DNA from 4 places in the Roseovarius sp. THAF27 genome. Region 2 is predicted to be linked to each of the others. Evidence: riboswitches for the same ligand, from Rfam matches in the RefSeq annotation. Region 2 holds a riboswitch; each other region holds the start of a gene.
What was found. Region 2 has a riboswitch for thiamine pyrophosphate ahead of thiB (thiamine ABC transporter substrate binding subunit). Riboswitches for the same ligand answer to the same signal wherever they lie in the genome.

Region 1 (3,710 bases), 1.5 Mb from region 2:
CTCTTCAAAATGCGATGGTGTGTACATTCCCGGCCCCTGTTGCGGTTGCAATATCGTGCCGCGCGGACGCAATGATGTCCCAACGCTTTTGTATCAGGAAGCGGACCGCCTGGTGCGTGCTTCGATAGCCTGGACCACCGCGATCATGTCATCCTCATCGCGGCCCATGGCCTCGGTTTCGGCATAGAGCGCCTCGCAGACGTTCATCAGGGGGGAGGCAGTGCCGGCGGCTCTTGCAGCTTCCAAGACCAGACGGCTGTTTTTCAGCACGTCCGAGATACCGGCCTGACGGCTGAAATCCTGGATGCGCAGCTTGTCGATCTTCACGCGGGAGACGTCGCTGGCCATCGGCCCGGCATTGAGGATGTCGGCGAAGCGGTCCATGTCGAGCCCGTGGCGCGCCGCGAAATGCGCGGCTTCGGCAAGGCCGGTGACCATGGTGATCAGGAAGGTATTGACCGCAAGTTTCATTTGCAGGGCGCCGGGTACGGTGCCGCAGTCGAAGAGCTGTTTGCAGATCGGCGAGAGCATGGGGCGCAGGCGTTCGACCTCCTCGGGAGGTCCGGCCAGCATGCCGACGAGTTGGCCTGCCTCCGCCGGCTTTCGAGAACCAGAGACCGGCGCCTCGACAAAGCGGCCGTCGGCGGCGGCGATATCCTGTGACAAGCCCTGGGAGTATTTCGCGGAGGTCGTGCCCATCGACACGATGCAATGCCCGGCGACACGATGCGTGAAAGCCTCGGTGTCGCGGCCCAGAACGGCATCGGTCGCGGCCTCGTTTTCCAGCATCAGAAGCACCGTGGTGCATTGGGCGAAGAGGTCGTCCACATCGGCTGCCACCTTGGCCCCGGCCTCTCTCAACGGGGCGGTTCGTTCCGCCGTCCGGTTCCAGACCATCAGGGACTGTCCGGCGCGGCGCAGGTTCAGCGCCATAGGTTCGCCCATGGTGCCCAGGCCGATGAAGCCGATTTGTTCTCCTGATGCCATGACTGTCTCCCGTTTCCGCGGGACCCAAGCTAGCCGAGCTCAATCATTCTGAATAACGAAATGAATGAAACCGTGGGTTTCAATATTCGGATATGTGAGTTTGCTGCAGAGGTTGAAGACTCTGCATTTCACCAGCAGCCTGCCGCCTCTCACCCGGGGGGCTCTGCGCCGGGGGCGATGGTGGTGCGCCTCCGCGACAGGGCGGCAGACACCGCCCGGATGATCGAGACGGCGCGCGCGCTGAAATCCGCGCTGGCCTTCAGCCCAGGCGCGCGGGGCGTCGCCGTGGTTTCGGCCATCTGCGGACAGCTGGACCCAGAGGCCGCCGCCTGCCGCTCAGGAACAGGATCGACACCCTAGGCGCCTGACGCCCAGAGCGCATGGAAGTGATGCACCGGCCCGTGACCGTGGCCCACGTTCAGCGTGTCGCTTTGGGCAAGCGCGGCGTGCAGATAGGCCTTGGCGCGGGCCACTGCCTCGGGCATGTCGTGATGCGGCAGAAGCGCGGCGATGGCCGAGGAGAGGGTGCAGCCGGTGCCATGGTCGTTGGTCGTTGTGATGCGCAGGGCCTTCAGTGCCCGGGTGCCCTCGGGTCCGGCCAGCAGGTCGGTGCTGTGCTCGCCCTTCAGATGCCCGCCCTTGAGCAGCACGTAATCGGAGCCAAGTGCCATGAGCTCGGGCAGGGCGGCTTGCATCGTCTCGGCGGTCCAGTCGTCTTCGCGGCCCAGTAACACGGCGGCTTCGGGCAGATTCGGGGTGATGACGCGGGCCAGCGGCACGAGCGCCTCGCGCACGGCCGAGACCGCTTCCGGGTCGAGCAGGGCATGGCCGCTCTTCGCGACCATCACCGGATCGAGCACGATGTTGTCTGCCCCGTGATGGCTCAGCCTGTCGGCCACGGCCTCGGCAATCCCGGCATTTGCGATCATCCCGATCTTCACCGCGTCGACGCGCACGTCGTCCAGTACCGCGTCGATCTGGGCGGCGACGAAATCGGGGTCCAGCGCCTGGAAGCAGCGAACACCTTGTGTGTTCTGCGCGACCACCGCGGTGATGGCGGAACAGGCATAGGCGCCAAGCGCGGACATGGCCTTGATATCGGCCTGGATGCCTGCGCCGCCTGAGGGGTCGGTGCCCGCGATGGTCAGGACATTGGCAATCATGACGGCACCTCTGACATCAACGCGGCGGCCTCATGCGCGACCTCGGCCACATCGAGGCTCAGGGCGAGGCTGGTTCCCTTGAGGGCTTTAAGATCGACCCAACGCGCCTCCAGCGCGTCGTCCCCTCCAACCGGCTCTCCCGCCGTCCATCGGAACAGCACGGCGATCAGGATGAAGTGCCGGCGCAGGGTGCCGGCGGGGCCGAGGTCAAACGCGTCAACTGCGGTGAACACGCGGAGCGGCTCGGCGGAAACGCCGGTTTCCTCCGACAGTTCTCTGGTTGCGGCCTCGAACAGCGTTTCGCCGTGGTCGATCTTTCCGCCCGGAAATCCCCATCGTCCCGCGTCGGGCGGATTTGCGCGGCGAACAAGAAGGACCTGGTTGTCGCGTATGACGGCGGCGATGGTCGCCGAAATCGGGCGGTGGACTGTCGATGGAGATGGCAAGGCGGCCTCGTCATGCTGAGGCCGGCAAGGGCAAGAGAGCGCTGCGATCCTGTCCCTTCGCCGGCATGATCCGGATCAGGTTCAAAGGGTCACCGCGATGCCCAACGATCCTGCGACCGAAGCGCCAGCGATATCTCAGCCCCTTGTCGGGACACCCCTAGGTGGTTCCGAGCCTATCAGGATGGTGCACGAAATCAACGCCTCCCGCGCTGTAAATTGCCGGGTCCAGATGCCTGAGGGTCTCTTCCCGCAGCACTTGCGCAAGTCTTTCGGCAAAACGCGACAGGTTTGGCGCCCGCAACAGGCGCACCTCGATATTCGGCAACTCCGGCAGGCCGAGCTCCGCGCCGACACAGGCGATATCCTCCGGCCTGCCGTGATCCGTGCGCACGGCTATGCCCAGACCACTGCGCAGGCCGGCCCAGACGGCGGGCAGGCTGGGCGTGGTGAGCGCGGCGCGCCAGCGCGTCCGGCTGTGGTCAAGCGTGGCAAGCGTTGCCTGCCGAAACAGGCAAGGGTGGTTGAACATGATGAGGGGGAGGGGGGCGGCAACGGCGACCTCCGGCAGATCGCGATGCGCCAGCCAGTGCATGGGGCATTCGCACAGGGTTTCGCCTTCGGTCGGGCTGCCGGGCCGGAAAAAGGCGATCGCGGCGTCGATGCGCCCGGCACGGACCTCTTCGGCGAGCCTGTGGTTTTCCCCGGCCTGCACGTCGACATGCACGTTTTCCACGTCCTGTCCGAACCTGCCGAGTGTCGCAGGCATCACGTCATCGAAGAAATCCTGCGGCAGGCCGAGCCGCACGGAGGCCTTGCCTGCCGCCGCGCCGACCGAGAGCGCGGCTTCGTCGTTCAGCGCGACGATACGCCGGGCATAGGCGATGAAAGCCTCGCCCGCTTCGGTCGGCACGAGGCCGCGTCCCTTGCGAACGAACAGAGTTGTGCCCGCCTGCTGTTCCAGCTTCTTGAGGTGCATGCTGACGGCGGATTGCGAGCGGCCGAGTTGCACGGCAGCGCGCGCGAAGCTTCCCAGATCCGAGCCAACGACGACCGTACGGAGCGCGTCCATGTCAAAGCTTGGCATTGGTTCCGATTCTCGAATTATAGGGTTTCG
Region 2 (3,710 bases):
GCGGCTGAGCGCGTTCAGCCATTCATCGAGCGCCGCATCGCGGGCGGCGGCGGCCTCTTCGGCGCTGAGAAGCAGGGATTTTTCCGGTTGCACGAGTGTCTCGAACCCGTCGGGCAGACCGTCATCGAGTTCTACGGCGGGATACATCCAGTTGGTGGTGGGAATGACCGACTGGAAGTCCTGGGTCAGCATGAACGCGAGGAACTGGTCGGCCAGCTCCGGCTGATCGGTGGAGGCCAGTTTGCCGGCCACCTCGACCTGCATGTAATGGCCTTCGTCGAAGGTGGCGGCGGTCTTGGTGTCGTCCTCTTCGGCGATCAGGTGATAGGCGGGCGAGGTGGTGTAGGACAGCACCATGTCGGCCTCGCCTTCGAGGAAGAGGCCGTAGGCTTCGGTCCAGCCCTTGGTGACGGTGACGATGTTGTCCGAGAGCCCCTCCCAGATCGCCGGGGCCTCGTCGCCATAGGCGGTCTTGACCCACATCAGCAGGCCGAGGCCGGGGGTGGACGAGCGCGGATCCTGGATGACGATCGAGGTGTCGCTGTCGGCCAGAGCCTTGAAATTGCTGGGCGCTTCAAGAGTTTTATTGTGGACGAAGGCGAAGTGGCCCCAGTCGTAGGGCAGGAACACCGGGTCTTCCCAGGTGATCGGCAGATCGAGTTTGGGCGACTGGCCGTGCTCGGCAAAAAGGCCGGTTTCCTTGGCCGCGGCAACGAGGTTGGTGTCGAGACCGAGGACGATGTCGGCGTCGGTATTTTGCCCCTCCAACCGGACGCGGGCCAAGAGAGCTGCGCCGTCTTCGACGCCGACGAGGGTGAGGTCGCAGTTGCAGGTGGCCTCGAACGCCTTTTCGATCTGCGGGCCGGGGCCCCATTCGGCGACGAAGCTGTCATAGGTGTAAACGGTCAGTTCGGGCGTCTGGTCTGACTCCTGGGCCATCGCAGATGTGGCGGCGGTCAGGAATCCCGCAGTGAAAACAAGGTGTTTCATGGCATCCTCCGTTCCGGTGGAGGGTGCGGCGCGATGCGGCTGCATGACCTTCCCTCCGCCGGTTTCAGCCGGTTCAGGTTCAACGGGTTCGCGATCTGCATCTCAGTCGCCGGGCCGGGCCGGGCGACACCCCGAGGTTTCAACAGGAACCTAGGGGCAAGCCGGGGTCGGGACAAGGTGAATCGGCGAATCGGAAGGTTAAGGCGTTGGGAATCGCCGAAAACGGCATGTCGGTATCGTGTTGGTATCCGGGTGGTATCGCGACGGTGCGATTTTCGCCGGGGCACCGGGTTGACGCACCGCGCGGTGCTGCGGCGGGTCGAGAGCGGGCTGACGGCCCGAAACGGCCGGTGAGGTCCCGGGTCGAGCCCGGGACGCGTGGGTTACATTTCGACGATCGGGGCGACCTCGACGCTGCCCTTGCCGCCATCGAGGATCGGGCAGCCGCGGGCGATCTCGCAGGCCTCGGCGTCATCCGCGGCCTCGACGATGGAATAGCCCGAGAGGGGATTGGACCCGCCATTGTCGGCGATGCCCTCGGTGCTGACCGTCTTGGACATGCCGACGGGGTTGCCGGGGTCGATGAGCTTGCCGCCGAGGCCGCCGAGCCAGCTTTCCCAGGCCTTCATCGCCTTGAGCCCCTCTTCTTCGGTCTCGGGCCGGCCGCCGCCGTGATAGGCGAGGATGTACTTGGGCATGTGTCGGTCTCCTTTCAGGGGTCAGTGGGGTTGGCTTTGCAGATGGCGGGCGAGGCGGACCATGGGGCCGCTTGTCCAGCCGGTTTCGTGCCGCGCGGCGCGGTCGTCGTCGGGCAGGTCGCGGTGGTCGATGGTCAGCCGGGCGCCGCCCGCGGCGGGTGTGACGGTGAAGGTGACGTGGCTTTCGGGGGCGCGCATGCCCTCGGGCAGGTGCCATGTCCAGGTGAAGCCGACGCTGTGCGGCGGGTCGACATGCGTCACCTGCCCCGACATGCGGTAGCGGTTGCCGTCGGCATCGCGCATCTCGGAATGCCAGGGACCTTCGCGGGTGAAGTCGAGGGCTGTGTCGGGCAGGGTCATGCCGTCATGGCCCCACCATTCCAGTACCTCGGCGCGCTGGGTGATGGCGCGGAACAGGCGCGCGGGCGTGACCGGGAAGTCGCGGGTGATGCGGACGTCGCCCATCAGTCAATCCTCGTCCTGAAGGGCGAGGTGGGTGGCGAGGCGGTCCATCGACGCCTGCCAGAAGGCGCGGTGATCGAGCGTCCAGTCGGAGATGGATTTCAGCGCCTCGGGGCGGACGGAATAGAGCCGGCTGGTGCCCTGGATGCGCTGTTCGACCAGCCCGGCCTGCCGCAGCACCTTGAGGTGGCGGGACATGGCCGGGGCGCTGATATCGGCCTGTTCGACGAGACGACCGGCGGGCAGCTCGCCCTCGGCCATCAGGCGCTCGACCACGGCAAGGCGGGTCGGGTCGGAGAGGGCGGCGAAGGTGTCGGTCAGGTGGGGCATAACGCGTAATTAACATAGTAGTTAATTAACGTAAAGACGAAATGGTCCGACGATGCGTGGGCTTTCGCCCACCCTACAGGATCTGGAAATCGTTGCGGTCGTAACCTTGCAGGTAAAGGAGCGCCGTGAGATCGCCGTGGTTGATGCGCAACTCGCACTCGGCGGCGACGGACGGCTTGGCATGGAGTGCCACACCGCTGCCTGCGCGGGCGAGCATCCCGAGGTCGTTGGCCCCGTCGCCCACCGCCAGCACGTCGATTTCGGAAATGTTGAGGCGGGTGGTGATGTCGGCGAGCGCCTGCACCTTGGCCTCGCGCCCGAGGATGGGGCGGGCGACGTCGCCGGTGAGCTTGCCATCCTCGACAAGCAGCGTGTTGGCGCGGTTCTCGTCGAAGCCGAGCAGCGTGGCGACATGCGAGGTGAAGGCGGTGAAGCCGCCCGACACGAGGGCGGTATAGGCACCGTGGGCCTGCATCGTGGCCAGCAAGGTGGCGCCGCCGGGCATGAGGGTGATGCGGGTGTCTAGAACCTCGGCGATGACGTCTTCGGGGAGATCCCTGAGCAGGGCGACACGTTCCAGAAGGGCACCCTCGAAATCGAGTTCGCCGTTCATGGCGCGGGCGGTGATGTCCTTGACATGCGCGCCGACGCCGGCCTCTTCGGCCAGCTCGTCAATGCACTCCTGCTGGATCATGGTGCTGTCCATGTCGGCCAGCAGCATCCGCTTTCGGCGATTCTCGGACGGTTGGACCACAAGGTCGGTGCGCAGGGTTTGCAGGTTGTCCCAGACCTCCCACCGGTTGTCGGGGAGCGCGGCCATGTCGAACTCCGCCGCTTCGTCGGGCGAGAGCCAGCGGGCGTCGAACCCGCCCCAGGCATTGCGCAGGTTCTCGACCAGGGCGGGGTCGAGCGTGCCCGGAGGCGCGATGAGGGTGGTGGTGAACATGGGGACGTCTCCGCTATGCGCTGTGAGTGCGGGCATAGCGCAGGTTGGGAGGGGGTTCTAGGTGGGGGGACGCAATCGCGGGTCACGCATGGCAGAAGGTGCGAACAAGGCCGTGGCACCTGCCGGGAGGGGCGCGTGGGTTTTCACCCACCCTACGACAGGGCGAGCAAGGTCTGCATGCCGTGTCACCGGATGACGGATGCCAGTGTTTCCAAAACCGCAACATTATGCTAAGGCTGAACGTACTACTTTTTGAATACACTTTTTTTGAAGTCATTTTTTTA
Region 3 (3,710 bases), 340 kb from region 2:
GGCCGCGGCCTGCCGGACATGGTGGCGTTTTCCCGATGACGGCCCAAGACTTCCGCGCCCTGCACCACGGCGACAAGCCCTTCGTCATCCCCAACCCGTGGGATGCCGGCTCCGCCCGCATCCTCGCGTCCATTGGCTTTCCGGCGCTCGCGACAACCAGCGCCGGCATGGCCTTTTCCATGGGCCGCCTCGAAGGCACCGTGCCATCCGCGGATGTCCTGGACCATTGCCGCACGATCGTCGGCGCCACTCCCCTGCCGGTCAGTGCCGACCTCGAACGCGGCTTCGGCGAAAGCCCCGAGAGCGTAACCGAAACCATCCGCGCCGCCGCCGCCACCGGCCTTGCCGGCGCCTCGATCGAGGACCACACCGGCGACCGGAACGCGCCCATCTACGACCACACCCTGGCCGTCGAACGGATGATCGCCGGGGTCGAGGCCGCCCGGACCCTTTCGCAGGATTTCGTCCTCACCGCCCGCTGCGAAAGCCTGCTCTGGGGCGAAACGCGCCTCGACCCGGTCATCGCCCGCCTGCAGGCGTTCGAGGCGGCGGGGGCCGACGTCCTCTACGCCCCCGGCCTGCCCGACCTCGACGCCATCCGCACGGTCTGCGCGGCCGTGACCCGGCCGGTCAACGTGGTCATGGGCCTGCCCGGCCGCACCTTCACGCTGGATCAGCTGACAGAGGCCGGCGTGGCCCGCATCAGCGTCGGTTCGGCCTTCTTCCGCGTGGCCTACGGCGCCCTCATCGGGGCCGCGCGGGAAATCCGCAACACCGGCCATTTCGACAAGACCGCGCAGGGCATCGGCTTCGCGGACCTGGAATCCCACCTCGCCCCATTTACGGAGACCTGACATGATCAAGTACTATTACCCCGACGGCAGCCACTGCTTCCGCGCGCTGCACACCACCCACGCCGTCTATACGGATGCGAATGGAAAGCTGATCGCACGCACCTTGCGGCCCGACAATTCCGAGCTTTACGAATTCGAGATCACCGGCTTCGAACTGCTCGAGACGGGGGTGCGCTATGACTAACCCCTCGATCCTCCGAACCGGCTTCGACACAAGGCCCATCGAGATGCAGCCGATGTGGGCCCTCATGTTCCAGGCGCCCTCGGAAGACGTCGACCGCATATTCGACGCCGTGACACAGGTCGCGCCCCTGACCCAGGGCAAGACCGACCGCAACGGCTATCGCGCCCCCGGCGGGCTGGAATATTACCGCCCCCGGGAAGGCACCCCGACAGGCGCCGAGGACGACACGCGCCACCGCCCCGGCGTCGACGAGATGCGCTTCTTCCTGCCCCGCGACCCCGCCATGTTGACCGCGGTGATCGAGGCGATCTACGCGGTCCACAGCTACTACGAACCGGTCATCACCGTGACGGATGTGCTGCGCAGCCAGTGCAAGGGCCTCGACGACAGCGACAATCCCCACCGCTGGTGGAACAGGGACGGTGACTGGAAAACATCGCCCACGTAGGGTGGGGTTCCACCCCACCTTCACCGACCCCCGCCTTCACCAATCCGGCCACAGCCCCGCGAAATGATGCGTCGGCCCGTGCCCCGACCCCACCTCCAGCGCCCCGGCCCCGGCAATCGCCCGCGCGACATAGGCCTTCGCCGCCCGCACCGCCTCGGGCAGGGCCACGCCCCGCCCGATCCGCGCCGCCAGCGCCGCCGACAGGGTGCATCCCGTCCCGTGGGTGTTCCGCGTCGCCATCCGCGCGCCCTCGAACCAATGCACGCCGTCCGCATCGGCCAGCACGTCGGGGCTGTCCTCGCCCTCCAGGTGCCCGCCCTTCAGCAGCACCGCACTGCAGCCCAGCGCCCGCAGCGCCTGGGCCTGCTCCGCCATCGCGTCCCGCGTCACCGCCTCGTCGCAGCCCAGCAGCACCGCCGCCTCCGGCAGGTTCGGCGTGATGACGTGCGCCTTCGGCACCAGCGCCTCGCCCAGCGCCGCCACCGCGTCCTCGGCCAACAGCGATGCGCCGCCCTTGGCCACCATCACCGGATCCATCACCACCGGCACGTCCGGCAAGGCGTCCGCCACCGCGCGGGCGATCTCTGCCGTGGCGATCATCCCAATCTTCACCGCGTCGATCCGCACATCCTCGGCGACGGCCCGGACCTGGTCGGCCACGAACTCCGGCGGCACCAGGTGCACCCCCTGCACACCCCGCGTGTTCTGCACCGTCAGCGCGGTCAGCGCCGCCATCCCGTAGGCGCCGTTCGCCGAAATCGCCTTCAGGTCCGCCTGCACCCCGGCCCCGCCCGACGGGTCCGACCCTGCGATCGACAGGATGTTGGCGATCCCGCCGCTGTCCGCGTGAAATGTCCTGGGGGTCATCCGGCTCCTTTCGCGGCGCGCGAAAAGCAGGGGTCCGACCGGGTCCGGTCCCGCCTTCCTCCGCCAGCATGATCTGGGTCAGGTTCAAAGGGTGCATCTCAGCCCGAAGGCGCCCCTGGCTCGTGCCGGACGATAGGCGCGCTGGCCCGCCTGTCAACCGCAACCGCACCCGCGCAACGCACGCTTCGTTGATCCGGCCACCTGCAAAAAACCGCACCGTCGCGATACCACCCGGATACCGACGCGATACCGACGTCCGGATCTGCCCTCCCGGGGCCCGTTAACCTCTCGATTCGCTTCAGGGGGTTGGAAGCCTTCGCCGCAGGGGCTATCTTGCTCTCTTGCACCGCCCGGAAGGCAGAACTCGACATGGTCAAGCCCAAGATCAATCCGAACTACAAGGTCGTCGCCGAGAACCGCAAGGCGCGGCACGACTATGCCATCGAGGACGATCTGGAATGCGGCATGGTCCTCGCCGGGTCCGAGGTCAAGTCCCTGCGCCAGAAGACGTCCAACATCGCCGAAAGCTATGCTGCGGTCGAGGATGGCGAACTGTGGCTGGTCAACAGCTACATCGCGCCCTACGAACAGGCCGTGCCGTTCGGCCACGAGGACCGGCGCAAGCGCAAGCTCTTGGTTTCGCGCAAGGAAATGGCGCGCCTGTGGAACGAGACCCAGCGCAAGGGCATGACCCTCGTGCCGCTGGTGATGTATTTCAACGACCGTGGCATCGCCAAGATCAAGATCGGCATCGCCAAGGGCAAGAAGAACACCGACAAGCGCCAGACCGAGGCCAAGCGCGACTGGAACCGCCAGAAGCAGCGGCTTTTGCGCCACGGTATGTAAACGCTTCGGATTCCACCCTCTGCGGGTGCCGCCCGTTTTGCTATCCTCCCTTAGTTCCCGGCGCGACGCGCGGGACTGCACGGGGGACCGGGAAGCATGGACTTACTGATCAGCCTCATTGCCGGCGCCATCGGCGGCAACATCGCCGGCGGCCTTGTGCCCCGCCTCAACCTCGGACTCCTGATCAATTCCCTTGCCGGCAGTCTGGGTGGTCTTATGGGGGGCCATGCCCTTGCTTTGCTGGGCTTTGGCGGGCTTGCGCAGACAGCGCCCGATAGCGTGTCCCTCGACCCCACGGCCCTGACCACGCAACTGGCCGCGGGCGGCCTGGGCGGCGGCGCGTGCCTGCTGGCCGTGGGTCTTCTGCGCAATCTTCTGACCCGCTGACCCGCCGCAGCGCCTGCCCCCTCCGCTTGCACTGTCCGGCGTCCCGCGCTACGTCACTGTCAACGGTTTCAGGGGGCTGTCATGGCAAACGACGATCCGAAAACATTGGTATCCACCGATTGGC
Region 4 (3,710 bases), 2.1 Mb from region 2:
CGAAGGGGGCGTCACGCGACGCGGCGTCACGGGGCGGTCACATCTCGGTGGACAGGCTGTAACGGTTGGATTACCTCCCGAGCCATGAGCGAACCTGAGATCATCGACGCCGTGGGGCTCTTGTGCCCCCTGCCCGTGCTGAAGCTGCGCAAGCGGATGAAGCCGCTGGGCACCGGCGACGTGATCGTGCTGCGGGCGGATGATCCGGCGGCGGTGATCGACGTGCCGCATTTCTGCGCCGAGGCGGGGCATGAGCTGATCGAGACGGTCGAAGACGGGACGGCCACGCTTTACCGGGTGCGCAAGGGCTGAGCCGCACGGGGGGTGCGACAACGGCGCGGCCCCCAGCGGCCCGGTTGCGCTGTACCTCGGGCCGGCTACGTCATATAATTGTTACAGTTCCGAATGGCGCGAGGCGCATGTTTCGGTGTGGTGTGCCAGATCGGACGACATTCCCGCAAAGACCGCGCCACCGCGGCCTTTGCCGAAGCTCGGAAGGAGTGGCGCAAATGGCGAAATCGACGAAAAAGACCACCGAAACCCCGGACGCGACCGACCCGGCCCATGCCGGCATGGTCGCGGCGATGGCCGCGTTCAGCCCCGTGGCCACGACGGCGTGGTTCGACATGATGCAGGAGAGCATGCGCTTTGTGACCGAGCGGCTGGAGAAGGACCTGGAGGCGCAGCGCGCGATGCTGGCCTGCAGGACGCCGCAGGAGCTGATGCAGGTGCAGAGCGATTTCATGAAGAAGGCGTTCACGGACTACACCGAAGAGACGCGACGGATGATGGAGATGATGGGCGTGGCGTTGCGGGTCGATATCAAGGACACCACCCCCACGACCCGGCGCAATTACGACGACGTGCCGGTCTGATCCGAAACCCGCCGCAGCTTTTTCCGAATATCCGTTGAAATCACGGCGACGCTTCGCTAGCCTCCCGCTTACGCAGGGGGGTCCCGCCCAGGGGACTGAGAGGCTGACGAGGGCATATGCCCGGTGACGCGACCCTTTGAACCTGACCCAGTTGACACTGGCGTAGGAAGCTAGGATCGCATCCCCGGCCCGCCCGGGTTGTCGTCCGAAGACGGGGCGCATCGTCCCCGCGTTTCCCCCAAGCCACGACTCATCTGGTGTCTTTTCGAGTAACCGCTTGAGGAGCGCCAAAATGAACGTACCCAATCCCAAGATCACCACGGGCGAGTTGCCCGCGTCGCGCAAGATCTACGTGAAAGGCACGCAACACCCCGATATCCGCGTGCCGATGCGCGAGATCTCCGTGCATCCCACGTCCGGCGAAGACCCCCTGCCCGTCTATGACAGTTCAGGGCCTTATACCGATCCGAACGTGCTGACCGATATCCGCGAGGGCCTGCCCCGCCTGCGCCGCGACTGGATCGAGGCGCGTGGCGATGTCGAAGAGTACGAGGGCCGTCATGTGAAGCCCGAGGATAACGGTTTCGTCGAAGGCGACCGCCTGACGCCGGAATTTCCCAAAATCGCCGCTCCGATGCGGGCCAAGGACGGCAAACCAGTCACTCAGCTGGCCTATGCCCGTGCGGGCATCGTGACGCCGGAGATGGAATTCATCGCGATCCGCGAGAACCAGATGCGCGAGGTCGTGGCCGAAGCCCGCGACGGCAATGACTGGGGGGCCAATATCCCCGATTACGTGACGCCCGAATTCGTGCGTGACGAGGTTGCGGCGGGCCGGGCGATCATTCCGGCCAATATCAACCACCCCGAGAGCGAGCCGATGATCATCGGGCGCAATTTCCTGGTGAAGATCAATGCCAACATGGGCACCTCCGCCGTGACATCCTCGATGGAGGAGGAAGTCGATAAACTTGTCTGGGCGATCCGTTGGGGTGCCGATACGGTGATGGACCTCTCTACGGGGCGCAACATCCACAACACGCGCGAATGGATCATCCGCAACTCCCCGGTGCCGATCGGGACCGTGCCGATCTACCAGGCCCTGGAAAAGGTGAACGGCATTGCCGAGGACCTGACCTGGGAGGTGTTCCGCGACACGCTGATCGAACAGGCGGAACAGGGGGTGGATTATTTCACCATCCATGCGGGCGTGCGGCTGCACATGGTGCCGATGACGGTGGACCGGGTGACGGGCATCGTGTCGCGCGGCGGGTCGATCATGGCCAAGTGGTGCCTGCACCATCACCGCGAGTCGTTCCTGTATGAGCATTTCGAGGAAATCTGCGACATTTGCCGGGCCTATGACGTGTCGTTCAGCCTTGGCGACGGGCTGCGGCCCGGGTCCATCGCGGATGCCAATGACGAGGCGCAGTTCGCCGAGCTGGAGACACTGGGGGAGCTGACACAGATCGCCTGGGCCAAGGATTGCCAGGTGATGATCGAGGGGCCGGGCCATGTGGCCATGCACAAGATCAAGGAGAACATGGACAAGCAGCTGGAATGCTGTCACGAGGCGCCGTTCTATACGCTGGGACCGCTGACCACGGATATCGCGCCAGGGTACGACCATATCACCAGCGGGATCGGGGCGGCGATGATCGGCTGGTTCGGCTGCGCGATGCTGTGCTACGTGACGCCGAAAGAGCATCTGGGCCTGCCCGACCGGGACGATGTGAAGACGGGTGTGATCACCTACAAGATCGCGGCCCATGCGGCGGACCTTGCCAAGGGCCTGCCGGGGGCGCAGCGGCGCGACGATGCGCTGTCACGGGCCCGGTTCGAGTTCCGCTGGGAGGACCAGTTCAACCTGTCGCTGGACCCCGAGACGGCGCGCGAGTTCCACGACCAGACCCTGCCCAAGGAGGCGCACAAGGTTGCGCATTTCTGCTCGATGTGCGGGCCGAAATTCTGCTCGATGCGGATCAGCCATGACATCCGCGCCGAGGCGCAGAAGGAAGGGATGGAGAAGATGGCCGCGAAGTTCCGCGAAGGCGGGGATTTGTACGTGCCGGTGGACGAGGCGGAGGAGTGAGTGCCGGGTTGACCCGGCACTCATCCCGGACCTGATCCGGGATCTCTTCGCGTGGAGATCCTCGGGTCGAGCCCGAGGATGACGGCGCGTGGGGGGCGAGTGGCATCCCGGACTTGAGTCGGGAGCTCTGACCGATGAGGTCCCGGGTCAGGCCCGGGACGGCGTGGGCAAGAGGCGCGCTTCGCACCATGTGCATCAAATAAAAACGCCGGGGTCCTGCCCCGGCGTTTTTCGTTTTGGTCAGAGCAACTTAGCCGCCGAAAGACCACCAGCCCTTGCGCTTGGGCTTATCATCGTCCGCCGCTTGCTTGGCGGCCTCGCCCGTGTCCGCGGCTTCGGCGGCGACCGGCTCGGGCTTCTTGCGGGTCGAGGTCGAACGCGTGCGCGGTTTCCTGGCAGGCTTGGCCTCGGCTTCGGGTTGGGGCGCCGGATCCTGAGCCGTTTCGGCGGCTTCGGGGGCGGGTTCTGCCGCCGTTTCCGCCGCCACCTCGGGTGCAGGTTCTTCCTTTTTCTTGCTGCGCGAGCGCGGCTTGGGCTTTGGCTTCTCCGCAGGTTTGTCCCCGGACGCGGCCTCGGCATTCTCTGCCGGGGCCTCGTCCTGCGCGGCCTCTTCCTTGGGCGTGTCGTCGGTCTTTTTCTTGCGGGACCGGCTCACGCGCTTGGGCTTTTCGTCTTTCGGCGTCTCGTCGGAGGCTTCTTCGGACTTGGCCGCGACAGGCTCGGCCTCGGACGGTTTGTCTTCC

Region 1: another riboswitch for thiamine pyrophosphate. It lies ahead of FIU89_RS11935 (NUDIX hydrolase); the one in region 2 lies ahead of thiB (thiamine ABC transporter substrate binding subunit).
Region 3: another riboswitch for thiamine pyrophosphate. It lies ahead of thiD (bifunctional hydroxymethylpyrimidine kinase/phosphomethylpyrimidine kinase); the one in region 2 lies ahead of thiB (thiamine ABC transporter substrate binding subunit).
Region 4: another riboswitch for thiamine pyrophosphate. It lies ahead of thiC (phosphomethylpyrimidine synthase ThiC); the one in region 2 lies ahead of thiB (thiamine ABC transporter substrate binding subunit).

What each region holds. Positions count from the first base shown of each region.
Region 1 is NZ_CP045393.1:2,395,470-2,399,179, reverse strand. It holds gene FIU89_RS11950 (NAD(P)-dependent oxidoreductase) at 94-987, opposite strand; gene FIU89_RS22475 (hypothetical protein) at 1,171-1,347, shown strand; gene thiD (bifunctional hydroxymethylpyrimidine kinase/phosphomethylpyrimidine kinase) at 1,344-2,150, opposite strand; gene FIU89_RS11935 (NUDIX hydrolase) at 2,147-2,596, opposite strand; TPP riboswitch at 2,631-2,765, opposite strand; gene FIU89_RS11930 (LysR substrate-binding domain-containing protein) at 2,754-3,665, opposite strand.
Region 2 is NZ_CP045393.1:3,932,612-3,936,321, reverse strand. It holds gene FIU89_RS19495 (thiamine/thiamine pyrophosphate ABC transporter permease ThiP) at 1-22, opposite strand, end outside; gene thiB (thiamine ABC transporter substrate binding subunit) at 1-990, opposite strand, end outside; TPP riboswitch at 1,024-1,134, opposite strand; gene FIU89_RS19485 (YciI family protein) at 1,374-1,688, opposite strand; gene FIU89_RS19480 (SRPBCC domain-containing protein) at 1,710-2,153, opposite strand; gene FIU89_RS19475 (helix-turn-helix transcriptional regulator) at 2,157-2,480, opposite strand; gene serB (phosphoserine phosphatase SerB) at 2,554-3,426, opposite strand.
Region 3 is NZ_CP045393.1:77,099-80,808, reverse strand. It holds gene FIU89_RS00400 (hypothetical protein) at 1-39, shown strand, start outside; gene FIU89_RS00395 (isocitrate lyase/phosphoenolpyruvate mutase family protein) at 36-854, shown strand; gene FIU89_RS00390 (hypothetical protein) at 856-1,038, shown strand; gene FIU89_RS00385 (hypothetical protein) at 1,031-1,486, shown strand; gene thiD (bifunctional hydroxymethylpyrimidine kinase/phosphomethylpyrimidine kinase) at 1,523-2,353, opposite strand; TPP riboswitch at 2,392-2,480, opposite strand; gene smpB (SsrA-binding protein SmpB) at 2,723-3,199, shown strand; gene FIU89_RS00370 (hypothetical protein) at 3,296-3,586, shown strand; gene sseA (3-mercaptopyruvate sulfurtransferase) at 3,668-3,710, shown strand, end outside.
Region 4 is NZ_CP045393.1:1,831,921-1,835,630, reverse strand. It holds gene FIU89_RS09090 (sulfurtransferase TusA family protein) at 85-312, shown strand; gene FIU89_RS09085 (phasin family protein) at 510-875, shown strand; TPP riboswitch at 940-1,061, shown strand; gene thiC (phosphomethylpyrimidine synthase ThiC) at 1,168-2,967, shown strand; gene FIU89_RS09075 (ribonuclease E/G) at 3,218-3,710, opposite strand, start outside.